2 regions of the Streptomyces sp. NPDC002911 genome follow, and region 2 is predicted to be linked to the other one. Evidence: riboswitches for the same ligand, from Rfam matches in the RefSeq annotation. Region 2 holds a riboswitch; the other holds the start of a gene.

What was found. A riboswitch is a leader RNA that binds a small molecule or an ion and turns the genes downstream of it on or off. The one in region 2 is predicted to bind cyclic di-AMP.
Region 1: another riboswitch for cyclic di-AMP. It lies ahead of ACWD04_RS25245 (M23 family metallopeptidase); the one in region 2 lies ahead of ACWD04_RS12585 (transglycosylase family protein).

What each region holds. Positions count from the first base shown of each region.
Region 1 covers NZ_JBSFUO010000020.1:48,781-52,780, forward strand. Annotated here, with positions in the region: gene ACWD04_RS25240 (SGNH/GDSL hydrolase family protein) at 1-725, opposite strand, end outside; gene ACWD04_RS25245 (M23 family metallopeptidase) at 888-1,808, opposite strand; cyclic di-AMP (ydaO/yuaA leader) riboswitch at 1,812-1,970, opposite strand; gene ACWD04_RS25250 (tyrosine-protein phosphatase) at 2,386-3,210, shown strand; gene ACWD04_RS25255 (DUF6126 family protein) at 3,220-3,393, opposite strand; gene ACWD04_RS25260 (helix-turn-helix domain-containing protein) at 3,498-4,000, opposite strand, start outside.
Region 2 covers NZ_JBSFUO010000006.1:244,927-248,926, reverse strand. Annotated here, with positions in the region: gene eno (phosphopyruvate hydratase) at 1-867, opposite strand, end outside; gene ACWD04_RS12585 (transglycosylase family protein) at 1,195-1,887, opposite strand; cyclic di-AMP (ydaO/yuaA leader) riboswitch at 1,888-2,059, opposite strand; gene ACWD04_RS12580 (transglycosylase family protein) at 2,349-3,344, opposite strand; gene ACWD04_RS12575 (cytochrome P450 family protein) at 3,450-4,000, opposite strand, start outside.

The DNA.
Region 1 (4,000 bases), on a different contig from region 2:
TGGATGTCGTCGCGCCGCACCTCGAGCGTCCCGCGCTGTGCCTGCGGGGGCCATAGCTGGTCGGGGTCGGTCGGCACTTCAAGGCCGAGGACCTGAGCTGCGCGCAGCGCGACCCGGGTGTGCCCCTCCGGCGAGAGGTGCAACCGGTCGTTGTCCCAGGCCCGCCTGTCCTGCACGGACCGCAGGGACCACAGATCCAGCACCGGGCAGTCGTATCGGTCGGCGATGGACCGGACATGCGCGGTGAACATGGCGATCTTGCCCCGCAGGTGCTTGAGCACGGGGATGTCACGGGTGTCGAACCCTGTCGTGACCATAACGGTGCCGACCGTCTGGGTCAGCTCGGCAACCGCACGCTCGAAGCGTTCCGCCACGTCGTCCGGGTCGGAACCGGGACGGAGGATGTCGTTGCCGCCCGCGCAGAAGCTCACCAGATCTGGTGCCAGCTCCTTGGCGCGGGGGACCTGTTCCTCGACTATCTGGTCGAGGAGGCGTCCGCGTACGGCGAGATTGGCGTACCGGAAATTCCCGTGCGGGTCGTCCGCGGGGCCGACTATCGCATCGGGGACCGGGAGCTGGTCCGCGAGGAGAACCGCGAACCGGTCCGCCCAGCCGACGAGCGTCCCGTCGGGGCCGGGGTCTCCGACTCCCTCGGTGAAGCTGTCGCCAATCGCTGCGTACGACCCGATGATGCCTCGCTGATTGTTTCTCGAATCGTCTGCCACAAGGGCTTATCCTGCACCGGCGAATGTGACCTACGCGACCGTAATAAGGGGTTGACGGGGGGTGAGAAAAACCACCCGGTCAGTTTTTGGTAAAGCCGGAATAAGGAGGGGGCGGCGCGCCACCGCGCACCGCCCCTCTCCTTCACCGTCAGGTGCTGCCTCTCAGATGGAGACGCCGTGCGACCGCAGGTAGGCGATCGGGTCGACGTCCGAGCCGTAGCTCGGGCCGGTCCGGACCTCGAAGTGGAGGTGCGGGCCGGTGGAGTTGCCGGTGGAACCGGAAAGACCGAGCTGCTGGCCGCCGGTGACGGTCTGACCGGCCGAGACCTCGAGCGAGGACAGGTGGGCGTACTGGGAGTACATGCCGTCGCTGTGCTGAATGACGACCTCGTTGCCGTACGAGCCGCTCCACCCGGCGGACACCACGGTGCCCGGGCCGATGGACCGGACGCTGGTGCCGGAGGCGGCCTGGAAGTCGGAGCCCGTGTGGTAGCCGCTGGACCAGCTGGCGCCGGAGGCGCGGTACTGGGTGGTGACGTTGGGGTTCTCGACCGGGGCGGCCCAGCCGGAGCTGTCGCTCTCCGACGCACCGGCGTCGACGGTCTTCACAGCCGTCTCCTCGGTGGCGGCGGCCGGCTTCTCGGCCGGAGCGGCGGTCTTCGGCGTCGACGGTGCGGCGGCCTTGGAGGGTGCGGCCTCGGCGGACTTGCCGGCGGAGTCCGACGTCTTGGCGCCGAGGGTCAGCTTCATGCCCGGGAGGATCAGGCTCGGGTTCTCGCCGACGACGTCACGGTTGTCCTGGTACAGCTTCTGCCAGCCGCCCTTGATCTTCTTGTCGGCCGCGATCTTCGCCAGGTAGTCACCGGAGAGCACGGAGTAGCTCTTCGGGGAGCTCTTCCCCGCCGAGGCGGGGACGCCCTGGGCGGCACCGGACTTGGCGGCCGGAGCGGCCTGCTCGGCGGCATGGGCGCCGGTGGCGCCGATCAGCGGGAGGGCGAGAACGGCGCCACCGGTCCCCGCGGCAAGGACGCCTCGGGCGATCGTGCGGGACTTCGGACGACGGTGCTTGCCTTGTGCGGGCATGGGAATTCCTCTCCGTCGCCTACGAGGTGAGCTGTCGGGTTCGGACTGGAGATGCCCGGCCGCGCCGTGCGCAACTTAACCCCGAGCCGTACCGGATCCCTCCGGCCGGCGGCTTACCTGGTTCCCCCGCTCCTGCCACACGTGAGTCGGTGCGGATTCCGGGCGGCGGCAGGATTAGGCGTTCCGTCCGGATTGACCGTGACCGTAAGCGAGCCGGGACGCTGCGAACAAGCCGCGCATTGCGAACCGGAATCGACGCTTCATTTCTGGCACGAAATTCCCGTCACACTCCGTGGATTACAGATCTTGGCTTTCCGCGCAGCGTCCGGAATACCCCCTGGGCTCTTCACCACGCACGGTCACGGATATGATCCCGCTCACCCGCCTGAGCCCATCTACCCCACAAGCAGGGCATGTTCCACTAAATAGACCAATACGGACATGACGCGGACGTCGACTCATCGGGCGGGCCGACGTCACGGCGACATGGACGGTTTGCCTGGTGCAGCCATGTCGTATCGTCGCGGACGTGCCCCCGTCGGCGAGCGGCGCCGACGCCCGACACTCAGGAGTCCTTGTGACGCAGCTGCCAGCGGTCCCGCCGGCCGGCCCCGACCCGACGGACGTCAGTCTGGCCGGCGTCCGCAACTTCCGCGATGTCGGCGGGCTTCCGACCGCGGACGGCCGCACCGTCCGGTACGGGCGCCTCTACCGCAGCGGCCACCTCGCCCACGCCACCGAGGCCGACGCCGCCTTCCTCGCCGGGCTCGGCCTGCACACGATCTTCGACTTCCGCAACGCCGCCGACCACAAGCTCGACGGTCATGACGTAGAGCTGCCCGGCGTCCGGAATGTCAGCATTCCTCTCTCCGACCCGGCCGACGGCGCGGAGTTCTGGCGGCTGGTGCGCGACGGGAACATTCAGCAGCTCCGCTCGATCCTGGCCGACGGCAGAGGAACGGAACGGATGATCGCTTCGTACCGCTCGATCATCAAGGACCGCACCGCCGAACACAGCCGCGTCCTGCACGCGCTGGCCGAGGACAGTGTGCCGGCGCTGATGCACTGTGCTGCGGGCAAGGACCGGGCAGGCCTGTCGGTCGCGGTCTCGCTTCTCGCGGTCGGCGTCGAGAGGGAGGCCATCGAGGCCGACTACCTCAAGTCGAACGACGCGCACCGCCGCTACAGGGTGCGGCGCAGCGACACCTCGTCGGCAGGCATGTCCGACGAGGTGATGGAGCTGCTCAATCCGCTTTTCGGTGCCCATGTCGAGTACCTCGACGCGGCTTTCGCCGCCATCGAGGAGATATGGGGCAGCACGGACCGCTACATCCTCGAAGGGCTGAAGATCAGCCACGAGACCCGGGCGAAGCTGCGTGAACGCCTCGTCGAGGGCGCGTGACGCCGGGACTCAGCCCTTGCCGGCCACGGTGAACAGGAGAAAGAGGAAGGCCGCGACGACATGTCCGGCCACCAGATAGGCGAAGAGCCGGATCACGACACCGCGGGGCATTCGCCGCTCCTGGGTGTCCGCACTCTTCGGCCTGCGCGGGGTGAGCGGGTCGTAGTACTCCGAATCGGACATGACAGTCCTCTCTTCCGGCCACTGGGGCCGGGGTGACGAAGGGGTGCCCGGTGGGGCGCCCGGTGGGGACGCCCCGCAGGGGCGCCCGGTGAGGGCGTGCCGGATCAGAGCCGGTGGATCCCGCTGCCAAGGCACAGCTCGGCGGCGGGGCTCTGCAGCAGTGTGTGGACGAAGAGCAGGCGCGCCCCACCGGTGTCGAGCGCCGCGATCCGGTGCGGGGTCAGCGAGTCGAAGTGCGCGCTGTCGCCCGGATCGAGGTCGTGCACGGTCTCGCCGAGCACCACCCGCAGCCGGCCGTCGAGGACGTACAGCCACTCCTCCCCCGGGTGGACGCGTACGAGATCACCCTCGGTCCCGTACGGGACGCGGACGCGCAGCGCCTGCATGGCACGGCCCGATCCGCCCGCCTGCCGGTAGAGCCAGCCACCCGCCCCGGCTCCGCCCGGCGCGCCGTCGAGCGGGCCGCCGCGGATGATCGCGTCACGTTCGGGCGGCATCTCGCCCAGAAGTTCCGAGACGGTCGTACCGTAGACACGGGCCAGGCCGAGCAGCATCGGCAGCGAGGGCTGCCTCCGGCCCGTCTCGAGCCGGGAGAGGTGGGCCGGGG
Region 2 (4,000 bases):
GTCCTCGTACAGCGGGTCCTCGATGGAGACCAGCGGGTACGCGGAGACGAGCTCCTCGTAGTACTCGGTCATCTCGGCGGCCGAGCGGGACTTGCCCTCGAACTCGTAGACGCCGTCCTTGTAGAACTCGGACGCGGCGACGTCGAGCGCGAGCGCGATGTCGCGGCCCGGGACGTAACCGGCCTCCTTGACGGCCTCGAGGATGAGGTCGAGGGCGGCACGGTTGGACTCGAGGTTGGGGGCGAAGCCGCCCTCGTCACCGAGACCGGTGGACAGGCCCTTGGTCTTCAGGACCTTCTTCAGCGTGTGGTAGATCTCCGCGCCCCAGCGAAGGGCCTCGGAGAAGGACTCGGCGCCGATCGGCGCGATCATGAACTCCTGGATGTCCACGTTGGAGTCGGCGTGCGAGCCGCCGTTCAGGATGTTCATCATCGGAACGGGCAGCAGGTGCGCGTTCGGGCCGCCGAGGTAGCGGAACAGCGGGAGGTCGGAGGCCTCGGACGCGGCGTGCGCCACGGCCAGCGAGACACCGAGGATGGCGTTGGCGCCGAGCGAGCCCTTGTTCTCGGTCGCGTCCAGGTCGAACATCGCCTGGTCGATGAGGCGCTGCTCGGTGGCGTCGTACCCGACGAGCTCCGGGCCGATCTGCTCGATCACGGCGAGGACGGCCTTCTCGACGCCCTTGCCCTGGTAACGGCTGGGGTCGCCGTCGCGGAGCTCGATGGCCTCGAACGCTCCGGTGGAGGCTCCGGACGGAACAGCAGCACGTCCCGTGCTGCCGTCGTCGAGGCCGACCTCGACCTCGACCGTGGGGTTCCCCCGGGAGTCGAGGATTTCCCTGGCTACGACGACGTCGATGGACGGCACGAGGCATCTCCTTCTGGGATCTGACACTGGTTGTGCAGGGTCACTGTGGCCTTGCGCCACGAGCCTAACCGGCTCGGCCCGCTCCGTCGGCCGTCCGCCCGTCCCCTGGGACGAAAAAGGACCCGAGGACTTGCATTCCGGGCAAAGCTCCAGAATTTTACTGGCAAGTAACTACAAGAACCGAAGGCTCACCCTCACGGCGGGCTCGCGGCCTGTCCCCGCCGACGGATGCCCTGCACGGCCCCGGCGCGGCCCCGGCCCGGCACGCGGGGGGCAGCGCGCCGGGCCGGGCCTTCGGGGCAGGAGGGGGCCCCGGGGCGATGGTGACTACTTCAGGTGGAGCTGCTGACCCGGGAAGATCAGGTCGGCGTCGTCGACGATGTCGTCGTTCAGCTTGAAGAGCTTCTCCCAGCCGCCCTCGGCCTTCTTCGCGTCGGCGATCTTGCTGAGGGTGTCGCCGGCCTTCACCTTGTACTCGCCGTCGCCCTTCTCGACCTTCTGGCCGGTCGGGGTGGTGACGGTCTTCGCGGGGGCCTCACGCTTCTCGCTGCGCGTGGTCGGCTGCTCGGCCTTGCGCTCCGGCGCGGCCTGCGGGGCCGTGTCGCCGATCTTCTCGGAGCCGGTGTCGACACCCGGGTCGACACCGTCGTCCGTCAGGCCGCCGGCACCGGCGCAGGCCCAGGCACCCGGGCCCTGCAGGTCGAGGAGCTTCTCGGCGGCCGCTATCTGCTGGCTCTTGGTGGCCAGGTCGGCGCGGGCGGCGTACTGGGTGCCGCCGGCCGCCGCCCAGCTGGACTGCGAGAACTGCAGGCCGCCGTAGTAGCCGTTGCCGGTGTTGATGGACCAGTTGCCACCGGACTCGCACTGGGCGACGGCGTCCCAGGTGTCGACGGAGGCAGCAGAGGCGCCGGTCGCGCCCATGAGCGGTACGGCGACGGCGGCACCGGTGACACCGGCCAGGGTCGCGATACGGACGGCTTTGGACGGGCGGCGGTGCTTGCCCTTGCTGGAAAGCAGCATGGTTCTCCTCACCGACGCCTACGAGGTGAGCTGTCGGGTTCGGGCCTGTGAGTTGCCCGGTCACCCGCACTCGCGGACGACTTCACCCCTAGCCGCACCCTCACCCGTCTTCCGACGGCCGGGTCCGGCGCCTACCTGGGTCCCCCGCTCCTGCCTACGGCGCTTTACGCGTCGGTCTCCTTCGGCCGACGGCAGGATTCGGCGTGACGGTCGAAGGTGCCCGCGGTGCGAGCGGCTCCGACCGTAAACACACACAACCCCCGCGTTCAACGGTGGACATAACGGCCAATCAGTGCGTAACACCCGATGGGGCGGGTTGTTTTCGCAGGTCGGAGCCAATATGGACGGATCGGGCGGACTGAGCACACCAGTTGAAGCAAAGAGACCCATGTCTCACTTATGCATAAGTGGACATAGGTCTCTGAACTACCCCAGTTTTCAAGGCGTTTTCGTGCGTGTGATCAGTTGGCGGCGGTGGTCTCCGCCTGGTCGCCCTGCGCGTTCGCGCCGACGAGTCCGAGGTCCAGGCTCTGGCCGGGAAGAATCAGGTCCGGGTCGGAGCCCAGCTCGTCCTTGTTGGCCTCGTAGAGCGCGGACCAGCCGCCCGAAAGCTCCTGCGCGTCGGCGATCGTCCAGAGGTTGTCGCCCTCGCGGACGGTGTACGCCCCCTCCGCCCCCTGACGCGCCTCGGAGTCGCCGCGCGAGGCGTGCCGGCCGGCGTCCCGCCCGTCGTCGGGACCGGATCCGGCGCTCGCCTCGGGGGCCGGGGTGCCGCGGTGCTTTCCACCCTCCGCCCCGTCACCCTTCGAGGCGCCGGACGCCTCGGAGGCCTCGGGCACCGGAGTGGCGGACGGCGACGTGCCGGCCTCGTCATCCTGGTCCGCCGTGTCGTCGGGCGCGTTCCGGTCCGCCTCACCCGTCGGGTCGGAGCCGTCGGACTTCTCGGAGTCCGCGGAGCTGTTCGCTTCGTCGTCCGCGTCCGCCGGATCCGACGCTTCGGACGAGGGGGTCTCGGACGGGGTCGCGGTGTCCGAGGGCTCGGCGGTCGGCTCGTTGCCCGGGTCGACGCCGGGCAGCGTGCCGTCCACGACGAGCCCGGAGATCACCGCGCAGCTGGACCACGCCTGGGGGCCCTTGTCGTCCAGCACCTTCTCCGCGACGGCTATCTGCTGCGAGCGGCTGGCGAGGTCGGCGCGGGGCGCGTAGTCCGTGCCGCCGTAGTCCGACCAGTCGTCCTGCGAGAACTGCAGGCCGCCGTAGTAGCCGTTGCCGAGGTCGGCACTCCACATGCCACCGCTCTCGCACTCGGCGACCCGGTCCCAGGTCGACGTGTCTGCGGCTTGCGCGCTGCCCGCGCCCAGCAGCGGGATGGCGATCGCCGATCCCGTGACGCCTGCGGCGACGACGATGGCGGGTGCCTGGCGAGGGCGACGGTGTCTGCCGGTCGCGGAGCCCATGGGATTGCCTTCCGTGTGACTGACATGTGACGGGTGAGTCGAACGGTGAACCTAGCCCCACTCGAACGTGTGTCACAAGTCGATGCAGCGGAGATCACGTGAAAGTCACAGAGATGACAGCCTGTCACCTTTTTCGGCTGAATACCCGGGATCGAACTCGACGGGAAGTGTGCGTAGTCCACGCATGATGAGCCCGCCGCGCCATCGCAAATCGGTGGGTTCCGCAGCGAGCCGCAGGTCGGGAAGGCGTCTCAGCAGGGTCGCCAACGCGACCCGGCCCTCCAGCCGGGCCAGCGGCGCCCCCAGGCAGTAGTGGATGCCGTGCCCGTATCCGAGGTGCTGATTGTCACTCCGTGCGAGATCCAGGGTGTCCGCATCCTGGAACCGCTCCGGGTCCCGGTCGGCGGCGGCCAGCACCACGAGAACGGGGTCCCCCGCCGCGATGTCCTGCCCTCCCAGCGTCACGGGTTCGGTGGCGTAGCGCCATGTCGCGAGCTCCACCGGCCCGTCGTAGCGCAGCAGCTCCTCAAGGCCCGTGTCGAGCAGTTCCGTCTCCCCCGCGGCCAGCGAGCGTTCCAGGCGTTCACGCTGGGACGGGTTGCGCAGCAGAGCGTAGGTTCCGTTGCCGATGAGGTTCACGGTTGTCTCAAAACCGG